DNA from 2 places in the Klebsiella scottii genome. Region 2 is predicted to be linked to the other one. Evidence: predicted binding sites of a transcription regulator. Region 2 holds the regulator's gene; the other holds the start of a gene.
What was found. The regulator PurR, encoded in region 2, represses purine synthesis genes. The targets are predictions, from matches to a motif close to CANGCAAACGTTTGCNTG.

Region 1: carA (glutamine-hydrolyzing carbamoyl-phosphate synthase small subunit) is a predicted target of PurR. The motif match lies at 5,011-5,028, and genes of this name have one in related genera.

The regions. Positions count from the first base shown of each region.
Region 1 is NZ_JARXNI010000017.1:199,797-206,542, reverse strand. Features, by position in the region: gene QFI97_RS01175 (PTS sugar transporter subunit IIB) at 1-217, opposite strand, end outside; gene QFI97_RS01170 (PTS sugar transporter subunit IIA) at 230-658, opposite strand; gene QFI97_RS01165 (class I mannose-6-phosphate isomerase) at 663-2,408, opposite strand; gene QFI97_RS01160 (LacI family DNA-binding transcriptional regulator) at 2,598-3,632, shown strand; gene dapB (4-hydroxy-tetrahydrodipicolinate reductase) at 3,840-4,661, shown strand; gene carA (glutamine-hydrolyzing carbamoyl-phosphate synthase small subunit) at 5,120-6,268, shown strand; gene carB (carbamoyl-phosphate synthase large subunit) at 6,285-6,746, shown strand, end outside.
Region 2 is NZ_JARXNI010000020.1:1,298,399-1,305,144, forward strand. Features, by position in the region: gene QFI97_RS13785 (riboflavin synthase subunit alpha) at 1-534, shown strand, start outside; gene cfa (cyclopropane fatty acyl phospholipid synthase) at 706-1,854, opposite strand; gene punC (purine nucleoside transporter PunC) at 2,153-3,337, opposite strand; gene punR (DNA-binding transcriptional activator PunR) at 3,450-4,361, shown strand; gene purR (HTH-type transcriptional repressor PurR) at 4,379-5,404, opposite strand; gene cydH (cytochrome bd-I oxidase subunit CydH) at 5,699-5,788, shown strand; gene QFI97_RS13815 (MFS transporter) at 5,952-6,746, shown strand, end outside.

The DNA.
Region 1 (6,746 bases), on a different contig from region 2:
CGATGACTTTGGGTAACTTTTCAATGGCCGTGGCGGTGTCGAACAGCCAGACCTTGAGGTCCTGCACGGCGCCTTTCATCACCGATGAGAGGAGCGGGTCGGCCGCGACGGCGTCGTCAATCGCCACGATACCGTCGCAGGGCAGCTCTTTGGCCCAGCGCGTCACGAGCTGCCCATGGATCACCCGGTCGTCAATACGTACAAAAGAGATACTCATAAGCGTTTTCCTCTAAAAATCATCTGGCTGAACGGCTAAAACCGGGGAGGCTTTAATCAGGGTTGGTACGGTTAACGCCAGCAGCCGTTCGGCAGCGGCGTGGACATCCGTCAGGTGGAGAATCTCTTCACACTGCAGCAGCATCGGGAAATTCACCCCCGCCAGTACGGCGACGGGGGGCGTTGTCTGCGCAGAGAAAGCGTGCAGGCAGGCGACGTTCCACGGCGTTCCGCTTTGCATATCGCACAGCACCAGTACGCCGTCGGCCTGCTGCCCGACGCCGTCCAGCGCGCGGGCAAAATCCTGCTTAAAGCCTTCGATGCCCGCCTGCTCGTCGAGGGTGACGGTTGAGATATACGGCAGCTCGCCGTAAACCATCCGCCCGCTGGCCAGCAGGGCGTCAGCCAGCGGGCCGTGAGTGGCAACAATAACGTTAATCATGACCTTATCCTCTTACCCAGGCTTTGATGGTGGCCAGCTGCTGTCCGCTGCCTTGACCCGCCGGCGAAATACGGTACTCCCCGACGGCGGCCGGAATGATAAAGGTCTCGGCGTAGTGCACGGTGAAGGGGGCAAAGGCGCCGCTCGGGCTGTCGACCACGGCTTCTGCTCCCTCTACCAGGTTCAGAACGTTAACCCCGCCGTGGGTATGGTGCGTGACCGGCGCGCTGAACCAGTGGCGGCGGGTTTCGATAAACTCGCGCTCGTGCATTCCCGTCCGCTCCTCCCGCCAGCCTTCACCTTCGGCAATGGGCTCAATGCGGTTAACCAGGTTGTCGTTGACCCACTGCGTATCGCGCTGCCAGTCAATAACCTGTTCGCCGTGCTGCAGATGCACCGGGCGAGGCAATCCGTCTAAACCTAAACGCCCCCAGTCCCAGAGCTTGAAGGTGAAAATATACGGCGTCGCGCTGATTTCGAGCACCATTGTGCCGCGTCCTGAACAGTGCACCGTACCGGCAGGGATAAGAAAGTGATCGTGCTTACGCGCCGGGATTTGGTTAACGAAGCGCCGATCGTCGAAGGCCTTTTCGCCGCGGCCGGCGGCCTGCAGATCGGCAAGCATTTCCTGCGGTTTGATCCCCGTCTGAGTCCCCAGGTAGACGACGGCTTCCGGCTCCGCCTCGAGGATGTAGTAGCTCTCATCCTGGGTGTAGTGCATACCAAACTGCTGCTGGATATATTCGGTTATCGGATGAACCTGGAAACTCAGGTTTTGCCCGCCGATGGTGTCGAGAAAATCAAACCGGATCGGGAACTCGGCGCCGAAGCGGGCGTGTACCTTTTCACCCAGCAGCGCGCGTGGGTGCAGCAGCACCAGGTCCTGGGAGGGGATCTCGATCCGTACGTCACCAAAACGCAGTAACAGGCTGTTTTCCTCGGGCACGCAATCAAAACACCACGCGTAGTTGGCGGCCGTAGGATCGAGATCGAATCGTTGCTTCATCCACTGCCCGCCCCAGACGCCGGGATCGAAGAAAGGGGCGACGCGGAACGGCTGGGTGGTGGTCTGCTGTAGCCCGGCGCGCAGCGCTTCGCCGCTGACCAGAGCCGGGGCATTTTTTACCGTGGTATCAAGCAAAAAATCGGCGCGTTTGAGCAGCGGCACCTTATGCCGATCGAAGACGCGCCATTCAATGAAAAAGGCGCGCTTGTAGCGGCGGAGGATATCTTCATCCTGATTATCCGCCCCCCAGTTCCCCAGGCCGCTATGGCGCATGCGCTGCTGGATCTCCCAGCGCGGCATGTCGGCGTACACCAGCAGATCGCCGGGATGAACCAGCGCCGCGCCGGGCCCATAGATGACCACGACGCCCTCGCTGACGGCCGCGATCTGCTGGCGCAGGCTATTCAGCTTTTCGGGGGCAAAAAATTCGTCAAGATGGTGACAGGAAAGCACGCCGAACACGCGGTCGTCGGTAAGATTGCGCGCCAGCAGGGCGTGGATTGCCTGCTCGTCGCGGCGAGCGGACTCTACGTTAAGCGTCAGCGCGCCGCAGAGCCCCGGCAGCAGATGCTGTTCCAGCTCTTCCAGCCGCACGCCCGGATAGCAATCGACAACCAGCACGGTTCTCGCGGCCGCCGACGTCCTGGCGCTAAGCGCGGTACGGATGGACTCCCAGCCCTGCCAGGCGTGGTCGTCATAGCCCCGAATCGCAACCTCAGGGTATTTGTTATAGGTCGTTTGCATTTTCACTCTCCATATTGGCTAAATGAAGATTAATCGATTAACCTTGTTTTGGCAGTGTGGTTAACGCGATTAACCCGCCATAATCGACAAGTCAGGGGGCGAAATGGCCTTTAATGTGAAGGCAGTCACAGGGAAAAATACAAAATACAGGTTATTCGATTAACCTGTGGCGAATAAACGGGAGGGGTGATGACGACAGTGACGCTGGCGCAGGTGGCGGAAAGAGCAGGGGTATCGACGGCGACCGTTTCGATGGTGCTGCGTAACCGGGGGCGGATTTCACAGGCCACGCGCGAAAGGGTACTCAAGGCGCTGGATGACGCGGGTTATGTCTACAACCAGACCGCCGCCAATCTGCGCAACCGCAGCAGTAATCAGGTCGGGCTGCTGCTGCACGATATTACTAACCCCTTTTATGGCGAGATGACGGCGGGCCTGAGCCATGAAATGGAGCGGCACGACCTGCTGCTGTTTCTGGCTAACAGCGAAGAGTCGGGGGAACGCCAGCAAAAATTTGTCGATTCGCTGATGCGTAATAACGCCTGCGGCATGGTGCTGTGCGCCGCGCGGGCAACGCCGACCTCATTTTTTGAAGCCCTGAAACGGCGCAATATTCCGGCCATTATGGTGGTTCGCCCGCTCAGCGATCCGGATTTTGATTTCGTCGGCACCGACAACTTCCTTGGCACCCAGATGGCGACGCGGCATTTGCTGAAAATGGGCCACCAGAATATTGCCTTTATCGGCGGTAGCCCGAGTTCAGGCACCCGGGCGCAGCGCATTGGCGGCTTTACCAGCACGCTGCTGGAAAGCGGGATCTCGCCCAATCCGCAGTGGATTGTTACCGCGCAGGCCAGCCAGATTGACGGTGCGAAGGTGGCGGAGGATCTGCTGTCCCGCTATCCGGAGATTACGGCGGCGGTCTGCTATCAGGATATCGTGGCGCTGGGGGTGATGCAGGCGCTGCGCAAAACGGGCCGTGAACCGGGGCGGGATTTCGCGCTGGTGGGCTTCGATGATATTACCGAAGCGGCGCTGGTACAGCCGGCGCTGACCACCGTATCGGTGGCGGCGAAAGAGATCGGCCGTAAAGCGGGGGAGCTGTTGTATAGCCGTATTCAGGGTAATGATGAGCCGCCGAAACGGATTATCCTGCCGCCGGCGCTGGTCATCCGTGAATCATGCGGATTTCGCCGGGAAGAGTCAGCGATATCAGGCCGTTAGCGGCGTGTTTCGCGCGCTATCTGCTGGCGAAGCGGCGCTTTAGCGCGACGATATCTCTCCTTCGTACGATGACAAACATATAGTTTTTACTGATATCGACCGCGGTTTGTCATAAATTTCTAATTATCGGCGTTTTTGAGTAGCGGCCCATCGATGGGCTGGTTACTCTGAAAACAATTTACGTAAAGTTAACAAAAGAGAATAGCTATGCATGATGCACAAATCCGCGTGGCCATCGCGGGCGCGGGCGGCCGGATGGGACGCCAGTTAATTCAGGCGGTACAGCAGATGGACGGCGTGGCGCTTGGCGCGGCGCTGGAGCGCGATGGCTCCTCCCTGATCGGCAGCGACGCCGGCGAACTGGCGGGCGCAGGCAACATGGGCGTCACGGTGCAAAGCAGCCTGGCGGCGGTCAAAGATGATTTTGATGTGCTGATCGATTTCACCCGCCCGGAAGGGACGCTGACCCACCTCGCATTCTGCCGCGAGCACGGTAAAGGGATGGTGATCGGCACCACCGGTTTTGATGACGCGGGGAAACAGGCCATTCGCGATGCGGCGCAGGAGATTGCTATCGTCTTTGCGGCCAATTTCAGCGTCGGCGTCAACGTACTGCTCAAGCTGCTGGAAAAGGCGGCGAAGGTGATGGGCGACTACACTGATATTGAAATTATTGAAGCGCACCATCGGCATAAAGTGGATGCCCCGTCGGGGACCGCGCTGGCGATGGGCGAGGCGATTGCCGGTGCGCTGAACAAAGATCTGAAAGATTGCGCGGTCTACAGTCGTGAAGGCTACACCGGCGAACGCGTTCCGGGAACGATCGGCTTTGCCACGGTGCGCGCGGGGGATATCGTCGGCGAACATACGGCGATGTTCGCCGATATTGGCGAACGTATTGAGATCAGCCATAAGGCATCAAGCCGGATGACCTTTGCCAACGGCGCGGTTCGCTCGGCATTATGGCTGAAAGGCAAGAAAAGCGGTCTCTTTGATATGCGTGACGTCCTTGAACTGAACTCTTTATAAGGTTTATTACCCATCGTGATGTGGTTATGGCATTCAATAAGTAATTGATTGCAGAGGGCAATGTTTTATTGCCCTTTTTATTTTTTACGGATTTTTCTGTCTTTTTGATTAAGATCGCTATAATCTGCGATTATCCTGCCTTTAACTGTTACTTTTATGTGAATTTTGACCATCTGGTCTACTTTTTCATGTTGATGGGCAATGTTTTACAATCCAGACGCTGCGCAAGCGTTTTCTAAGGCTAGTTTGTTGATCTTTTTAGCCGCTAAAGCAGCGCTAATGAGCCAGTGGCGTAAAATGATATTAAAAATATGCGCTTTAAGTTGACTTTTCCCCGACATCTCTCCAGAATGCCGCCGTTTGCCAGAAATCCATAGGTAAGCAAATTTGCATTGATTCATGCTACGCGAATGCATTAATATGCAAATAAAGTGAGTGAATATTCTCTGGAGGGTGTTTTGATTAAGTCAGCGCTATTGGTTCTGGAAGACGGAACCCAGTTTCACGGTCGGGCCATCGGGGCAACGGGCACGGCGGTTGGGGAAGTCGTTTTCAATACTTCAATGACCGGTTATCAAGAAATCCTCACTGATCCTTCCTATTCTCGCCAAATTGTCACCCTTACTTATCCCCATATCGGTAATGTCGGCACCAACGCCGCCGACGAAGAGTCTTCCCAGGTGCATGCTCAGGGTCTGGTTATTCGCGACCTGCCGCTGATTGCCAGCAACTTCCGTAATACCGAAGACCTCTCTTCTTACCTCAAGCGCCATAACATCGTGGCGATTGCCGATATCGATACCCGTAAGCTGACCCGCCTGCTGCGTGAAAAAGGCGCGCAGAACGGCTGCATCATCGTTGGCGATAGCCTCGACGCGCAGCTGGCGCTGGAAAAGGCAAAAGCATTCCCAGGCCTCAACGGGATGGACCTGGCGAAGGAAGTCACCACCTCAGAAACCTACAGCTGGACGCAGGGGAGCTGGACTCTGGAGGGCGACCTGCCGGAAGCGAAGGCGGAAAGCGAGCTGCCGTTCCACGTGGTGGCCTACGATTTCGGCGCTAAGCGCAACATCCTGCGCATGCTGGTGGATCGCGGCTGCCGCCTGACGGTCGTGCCGGCAAAAACCTCTGCAGAAGAGGTTCTGAAACTGAATCCAGACGGCATCTTCCTCTCCAACGGCCCAGGCGACCCGGCGCCGTGCGACTATGCGATTGAGGCAATTGAGAAATTCCTCACCACCGATATTCCGGTATTCGGCATCTGCCTCGGCCATCAGCTGCTGGCGCTGGCGAGCGGAGCGAAGACCGTTAAGATGAAGTTCGGCCACCACGGCGGCAACCACCCGGTTAAAGATATTGATAACAACGTGGTGATGATTACCGCGCAGAACCACGGTTTTGCAGTAGACGAAGCCTCCATGCCGGCTAACCTGCGGGTGACCCACAAGTCCCTGTTCGACGGTACGCTGCAGGGCATTCACCGCACCGATAAGCCGGCCTTCAGCTTCCAGGGACACCCGGAGGCGAGCCCAGGCCCGCACGATGCCGCGCCGTTGTTCGACCATTTCATCGAGTTAATTGAGCAGTACCGCCAGTCCGCGAAATAATCAGGAGAAAAAAGCCATGCCAAAACGTACAGATATAAAAAGCATCCTGATTCTTGGCGCTGGCCCGATCGTTATCGGCCAGGCTTGTGAATTTGACTACTCTGGCGCCCAGGCCTGTAAAGCCCTGCGCGAAGAGGGTTACCGCGTCATTCTGGTGAACTCTAACCCAGCCACCATCATGACCGACCCGGAAATGGCCGATGCCACCTATATTGAGCCGATCCACTGGGAAGTGGTACGCAAAATCATCGAAAAAGAGCGTCCGGATGCGGTACTGCCGACCATGGGCGGCCAGACGGCGCTGAACTGCGCGCTGGAGCTGGAACGTCAGGGCGTGCTGGAAGAGTTTGGCGTCACCATGATTGGCGCCACCGCCGACGCGATTGATAAAGCGGAAGACCGTCGTCGCTTCGACGTGGCGATGAAGAAAATTGGCCTCGACACCGCACGTTCCGGTATCGCGCACACGATGGAAGAA
Region 2 (6,746 bases):
GGACTTGAAACCGGCGCGTCGGTTGCGCACAACGGCTGCTGTCTGACGGTAACCGAGATTGACGGCGCGCGCATCAGTTTTGACCTGATGAAAGAAACCCTGCGTATCACTAACCTCGGCGCCGTGCGTCAAGGTGACGTGGTGAACGTCGAGCGCGCGGCGAAGTTCAGTGACGAAATCGGCGGCCATCTGATGTCCGGCCATATTATGACCACCGCGGAGGTGGTTAAGATCCTGACCTCGGAAAATAACCGCCAGATCTGGTTCAAGGTCCAGGATCCGACGCTGATGAAGTACATTCTGTATAAAGGCTTTATCGGCGTTGATGGCATCAGCCTGACGGTTGGCGAAGTCACGCCGACGCGCTTCTGCGTGCACCTGATCCCGGAAACGCTGCAGCGCACCACCCTGGGCGTGAAAAAGCTGGGTGACCGGGTGAATATCGAAATTGATCCGCAGACGCAGGCGGTGGTCGATACCGTTGAGCGCGTGCTGGCGGCGAAAGAGGCCGTGCAAAAGGCGACGGAAGAGTAATAGTCCCGGGTCGTCTGCTATGCGTTCTTTCTGCCGGATTCAGCGGGGTGCCAGGCCCCGCTGCGGGCGTTTTCCGCGCCTAACGTGCAGCATCGCGGAAATAAAGACAGGATGGGGCAAAAAAAAGCCTGCCGGTGCAGCCACCGGCAGGCGTGATAGGTGGATGCAGGCTTAGCGCGCAACGCGAAGGCCGTTCTCAACGCCGCGAGAAAACACCACCTGCCACAGCTGAATATCGCGCGCGCGGAAGGCGCCGGCGCAGGCGTTCAGATAATAGCTGAACATGCGCTTGAAACGCTCGGTATAGTTATCGGCAATATCCGGCCAGCTGGCGAGGAACCGCTCGTACCAGGCCATCAGCGTGGTATCGTAATCGGCGCCTATATTGTGCCAGTCTTCCATAACGAAATGCGTTTCGCTGGCTTGCGCAATATGGCGTACCGACGGCAGGCAGCCGTTAGGGAAGATATATTTATTGATCCACGGATCGACGCTCAGGTCCGTTTTGTTTGAACCGATGGTGTGCAGTAAAAAACGACCGTCCGCTTTCATATTTCGGTCGACTACATCGAAATAGGTTGCGTAGTTTTTCGGCCCCACGTGCTCAAACATACCGACGGAAACTATCCGGTCAAAACTATCATGTAAGTCGCGATAGTCCTGCAGCAGGATAGTGACGTCTAATCCTTCACACCGCTGCTGGGCCATTTTTTGCTGTTCGGCAGAAATGGTCACGCCAACCACGCTAACGTGATAATTTTTTGCCATGTAATAGGCCAGACCGCCCCAGCCGCAGCCAATATCCAGCACCCGCATCCCGGGCTCAAGCTGCAGCTTACGGCAAATAAGATCTAATTTAGCCTGCTGGGCCTCTTCCAGAGATTGCGCCTCTTTCCAGTAAGCACAGGAATATTGCATATAGGGATCGAGCATCCGACTAAAAAGATCGTTGCCAAGATCGTAGTGCTCTTTGCCGACTATCCAGGAACGTTTTTTACTTTGCAGATTGAACAGGCGAGCGGCAGCAATACGCAGCGTGTCTTTGATATGGCGGGGAAGCTGGTTTTCCAGCCCGGCGCGCAGCACCTTGTGGAAGAAAATATCCAGACGCTCGCAGTCCCACCAGCCGTCCATATAGCTTTCACCTAACCCCAGAGACCCTTCCTGTAGTACGCGCTTAAAAAAGAGGGGGTTTTTTATCCGTAGATCGGCGGGAGCGGGGCCATTAATTTCAATACCCGCACGACCGAGTAACTCAGCTGTAATTCGGTACCAGTCATCATTTGGTACACTTACTTCTTCTATACACGATGAACTCATAGCTTCTCCATCACGCCCAAGTGATCAGAACCTTAAAACAGCGTAGACGCTTTTTTTGGCATTGTGAGAAATCTCACGGAAAAATCCGTGAAGCTGCTATCCGACGTAGAACAGAGGAAGGGAGATAACCCTTGCCGAAAGGCCTTCCATGGTTAAACGGGAGGCATCCTGCCCCCGTTAATATCGATAAACTTTCTATTTATGTGATACGGGATCCAGTATAGGCCCCTATTTTAAGGCTTTCAATAAAAAGATATTAGCAGGCTAATTACTGGACCGTAACATCACTGAAACCCTTTTATGCGTGTGACGACTCGGTGCTCAGACGGGTTGTATGCAGCTGCATGACATACCCCAGCCCGGCCAGCGCGATGGAGGCCAGCATCACGCTGGTTGTGGTGAGCAGCGGGGTGGCAATCAGCGTCGACACCAGCAGGCTGGTCAGGAAGCACAGTCCGAGCTGCAGGGTATTCTGCAGCGCGGCGGCGCGACCCGTGGCCTGAGGGAATGGCCGCAGGGCCTGAGCGACGACAATCGGGTAAATCCCGCCGTTAACGATAGCCATCACGCAGAACGGTGCCATCAGCGCCACGATGGAGACATCCTGCTGCAGTCCCACCAGCCAGGTGGCGGCAACGCTGATAGCAAAAATGACCAGCAGCCACGGCAGCAGCTGCTGCCCCTGCCATTTCTGCAGCGCCGCCCGGCAGCCGTATCCGCCGATTAAAAAGGCGATAGTCTGCGGCACGTAGCTCAGGCCGATTGCGGTTGGCCCGTAGCCCATGTCATGCAGAATAAACGGCGAGCCGGTCAGCCAGGCGAAAAAGCTGGCGGAGCAGGCGGCGTAAATCAGCACGTTGCCGCTATATTCGCGTGAGCGCAGCAGCGCCAGGAAGGTCAGTTTTTTCTGCGTACCGCTCTCGGGCTTGCTCACCGGCTTGAGGCGTAACGCGGGCAGCATCAGCAGCAGGGCGATGACCAACAGGGTCGCGAAGATAGCCTGCCAGTCGAAATGGGCGAGCAGCCAGCTGCCGAGCAGCGGTGCCAGGGCCGGCGATAGACCTACCAGCGGCATAATGGTGGCGAAGATGCGGTTAGTACGTTGGGCTGGATAATAGTCGGTGACCATCGCCTGCCAGGTTACCGCCGCCGCGCAGACGCCGATGGCCTGCACAAATCGCAGCGCCAGCATCAGGGTCGCGTTCTGCACCCACAGCATGCCAAGGCAGCCGACGGCGAAGATCGCCAGGCCGCTGAGCAGCACCGGCTTGCGCCCGTAGCGATCGGAGACCGGGCCCCAGAACAGCTGACCAATGGCGAAACCGGCGAGAAACACGCTGAGGCTGGCGCTGACAGAAGCCGCCGAAGTGTTGAGATCCTGTTGGATCGCCGAAAACGCCGGCAGATACATATCGGTTGCCAGGAAGCCGAGCACGCTGAGGCCCGCCAGCCAAACCAAAAATCCTTTCCCAGGTTGTTGCATAAAGTTCTCTTTCTTCTGATGCAGGTAAGATGCCGCTGAGTGTAGGGAGTGCATTCTGGCTTGTGAAACGCTAATATTTGTTACATGCGTTCAAAAAATTTGCAGGCAGAATATGTGGTCCGAATACTCTCTTGAAGTGGTTGATGCGGTTGCGCGCAACGGCAGCTTCAGCGCGGCGGCTCAGGAGCTGCATCGTGTACCCTCGGCGGTCAGCTACACCGTGCGTCAGCTCGAAGAATGGCTGGCCGTTCCGCTCTTTGAGCGACGCCACCGGGACGTTGAGCTCACGCCGGCCGGCGTGTGGTTTTTACAGGAAGGGCGTTCTGTTATCAAAAAAATGCAGATCACCCGCCGTCAGTGCCAGCAGATCGCCAACGGCTGGCGCGGGCAGCTCTCGATCGCGGTTGACGATATCGTTAAGCCGGCGCGGATGCGGCAGATGATTGTCGATTTTTATCGTCACTTTCCGGACGTCGAGCTGATTGTCTTTCAGGAGGTGTTTAACGGCGTCTGGGATGCGCTGGCCGACGGCCGCGTGGAGCTGGCCATCGGCGCGACCCGCTCGATTCCGGTCGGCGGACGCTACGCCTTTCGTGATATGGGCATGCTGAGCTGGCACTGCGTGGTGGCCAGCCACCATCCGCTGGCGAAAATGAGCGGCCCGCTGAGCGATGACACGTTGCGCAACTGGCCGTCGCTGGTCAGGGAGGATACGTCGCGTTCGTTGCCCAAGCGCACGACGTGGCTGCTGGATAACCAGAAGAGAGTGGTGGTGCCGGACTGGGACGCCTCGGCCACCTGCCTGTCGGCCGGACTCTGCATCGGCATGGTGCCGTCGCACTTTGCCCGCCCGCGGATCGATAGCGGCGAGTGGACGGCGCTGGAGCTGGAAAATCCGTTCCCGGACGCCGCGTGCTGCCTGACCTGGCAGCAGAGCGATATCTCACCGGCTCTCTCCTGGCTGCTGGACTATCTTGGCGACAGCGAAACGTTAAATCGGGAGTGGCTGCGGGCGCCGGAATAGCCGGCGCCACGGCAGGATTAGCGGCGGTAGTCGACGAACGGGCCGTCGATCACCGAGCGACGCTCGACCAGTCGCGGGTGAACTTCGATAGACTGCGACTCTTCGCGCTTATTGACGATACGGTCCATCAGCATATTGAATGCGGCTTCGCCGAGTGAATCCTTCGGCTGATGGATGGTGGTCAGCGCCGGGCTGAAGTAGCGGGCGTTGCGCACGTTGTCATAGCCAATGAGCGAAATATCCTGCGGGACGCGCAGGCCCATTTCGTCGGCGGCGCAGATGGCTCCCATTGCCATGATATCGCCGCCGCAGAATATGGCGGTCGGGCGATGCGGCTGGCTGAGGATCTGCTGCATGGCGCGGTAGCCGGATTCCGGCTCGAAGTCGCCCTGAACAACCCAGCTTTCCGGGACGCTAATCTGCGCTTCTTCCATCGCTTTCATAAAACCGGCCAGGCGTCCGGCGCCGGTATTGCGCTCCAGCGGGCCCGGGATCACGCCGATTTCACGGTGGCCGCGCTCAACGAGGTAGCGACCGGCCATATAGCCGCCTTCAAAGGCGTTATCGATCACCGAATCGGTAAAATCAGCCTTGGACTCACCCCAGTCCATGACGACCATCGGGATGTTGCGGTACTCTTCCAGCATGGACAGCACCGACTGCGGATATTCGGAACACATCACCAGCAGGCCGTCGACGCGCTTTTGCGCCATCATCGACAGGTAGGCCTGCTGCTTTTCCGGATCGTTCCAGGCGTTGCCCAGAATCAAGGTGTAGCCCTTCTGGAAGCAGCTCTTCTCAACGGACTCGATAATCTCGGCGAAATAGGCCGCTTCGCTGCTGGTAGCCAGCAGACCGATCGATTTAGTGTGATTAACCTTCAGGCTGCGCGCCACCGCACTCGGAGAGTAGTGCAGCTCTTTGATGGCAGCCCATACCGCGTTGCGGGTCTCTTCAGCCACAAAACGGGTTTTGTTAATTACATGTGAAACTGTTGTAGTGGAAACGTTTGCGCGCTTCGCTACATCTTTAATTGTTGCCATTACTTCTCTCTCCAGACCTTGACCTGATCGTCTGATTATCGATACGGAAACGTTTGCCTATACACACCCTGAGCACAATGTTCAACATTGCATCACGTCGGGAAACGACACAGAACGACAGGAAGGGGTCAATGGCCGATACGCTTTCAAATTAGCGTGGGATTTTGTCCGATCTTGCGGCAAAGGGGAAGAGTAAAAATGTGCATCACCCTAAATCTCAGAAGATTTTTGTGCAATATTGTGCAAAAATGAGCAGGCTCACTTTTCTTGTGGGGATAATCAGGGGGAAAATTGATGGATACAGATTTAAAGTTTTCGCTGACCACGACGATTATTGTACTGGGTCTGATCGTGGCCGCAGGGCTGACCGCCGTACTGCACTAATTTTTTCGGGGGAGAGGCTCCTTTCCCCCCGTTCCCGCGCATTATTATCAAATTCGCAAAAATCTTTTGCCATTTCGTTTACTTTTGTTTTTCTGTGATTGATGTCATGCTTTTGACTTCTGATGAGATACCGTCGCTGAGGACGGTTTGCTGGAGTCATTGAATGAAAATCAACTTTCCCCTGTTAGCGCTGGCCGTTGGGGCGTTTGGTATCGGTACGACCGAATTTTCCCCGATGGGATTACTGCCGGTTATCGCTAAAGGCGTGGATGTGTCTATTCCCGCCGCGGGGATGCTGATCAGCGCCTATGCTATCGGCGTGATGGTCGGAGCACCGCTGATGACGCTGCTGCTGTCGCATCGCGCGCGCCGCAGTGCGCTGATTTTCCTGATGGCTATTTTCACCCTTGGCAACGTCCTCTCGTCAATGGCGCCGGATTACACCACGCTGCTGCTTTCGCGCATTATCACCAGCCTGAACCACGGCGCCTTCTTCGGCCTCGGCTCGGTGGTGGCCGCGAGCGTGGTCCCTAAACACAAGCAGGCCAGCGCGGTGGCAACTATGTTTATGGGGCTGACCATCGCCAACATTGGCGGCGTCCCGGCGGCGACCTGGCTGGGTGAAACCATCGGCTGGCGCATGTCCTTTCTTGCCACGGCGGGTCTTGGCCTGGTGGCGATGATCGGCCTGTGGTTCTCGTTGCCAAAAGGCAGCGCAGGGCAGCGGCCGAACGTGAAGGAGGAGCTGTCGGTTTTGATGCGGCCGCAGGTGCTCTCCGCGCTGCTGACCACCGTGCTCGGAGCCGGGGCGATGTTCACCCTCTATACCTATATTTCGCCGGTGCTGCATACCATTACCCACGCCTCGCCGCTGTTCGTCACCGCGATGCTGGTACTGATTGGCGTCGGCTTCTCTCTGGGCAATTATCTTGGCGGAAAATTTGCCGACCGCTCGGTT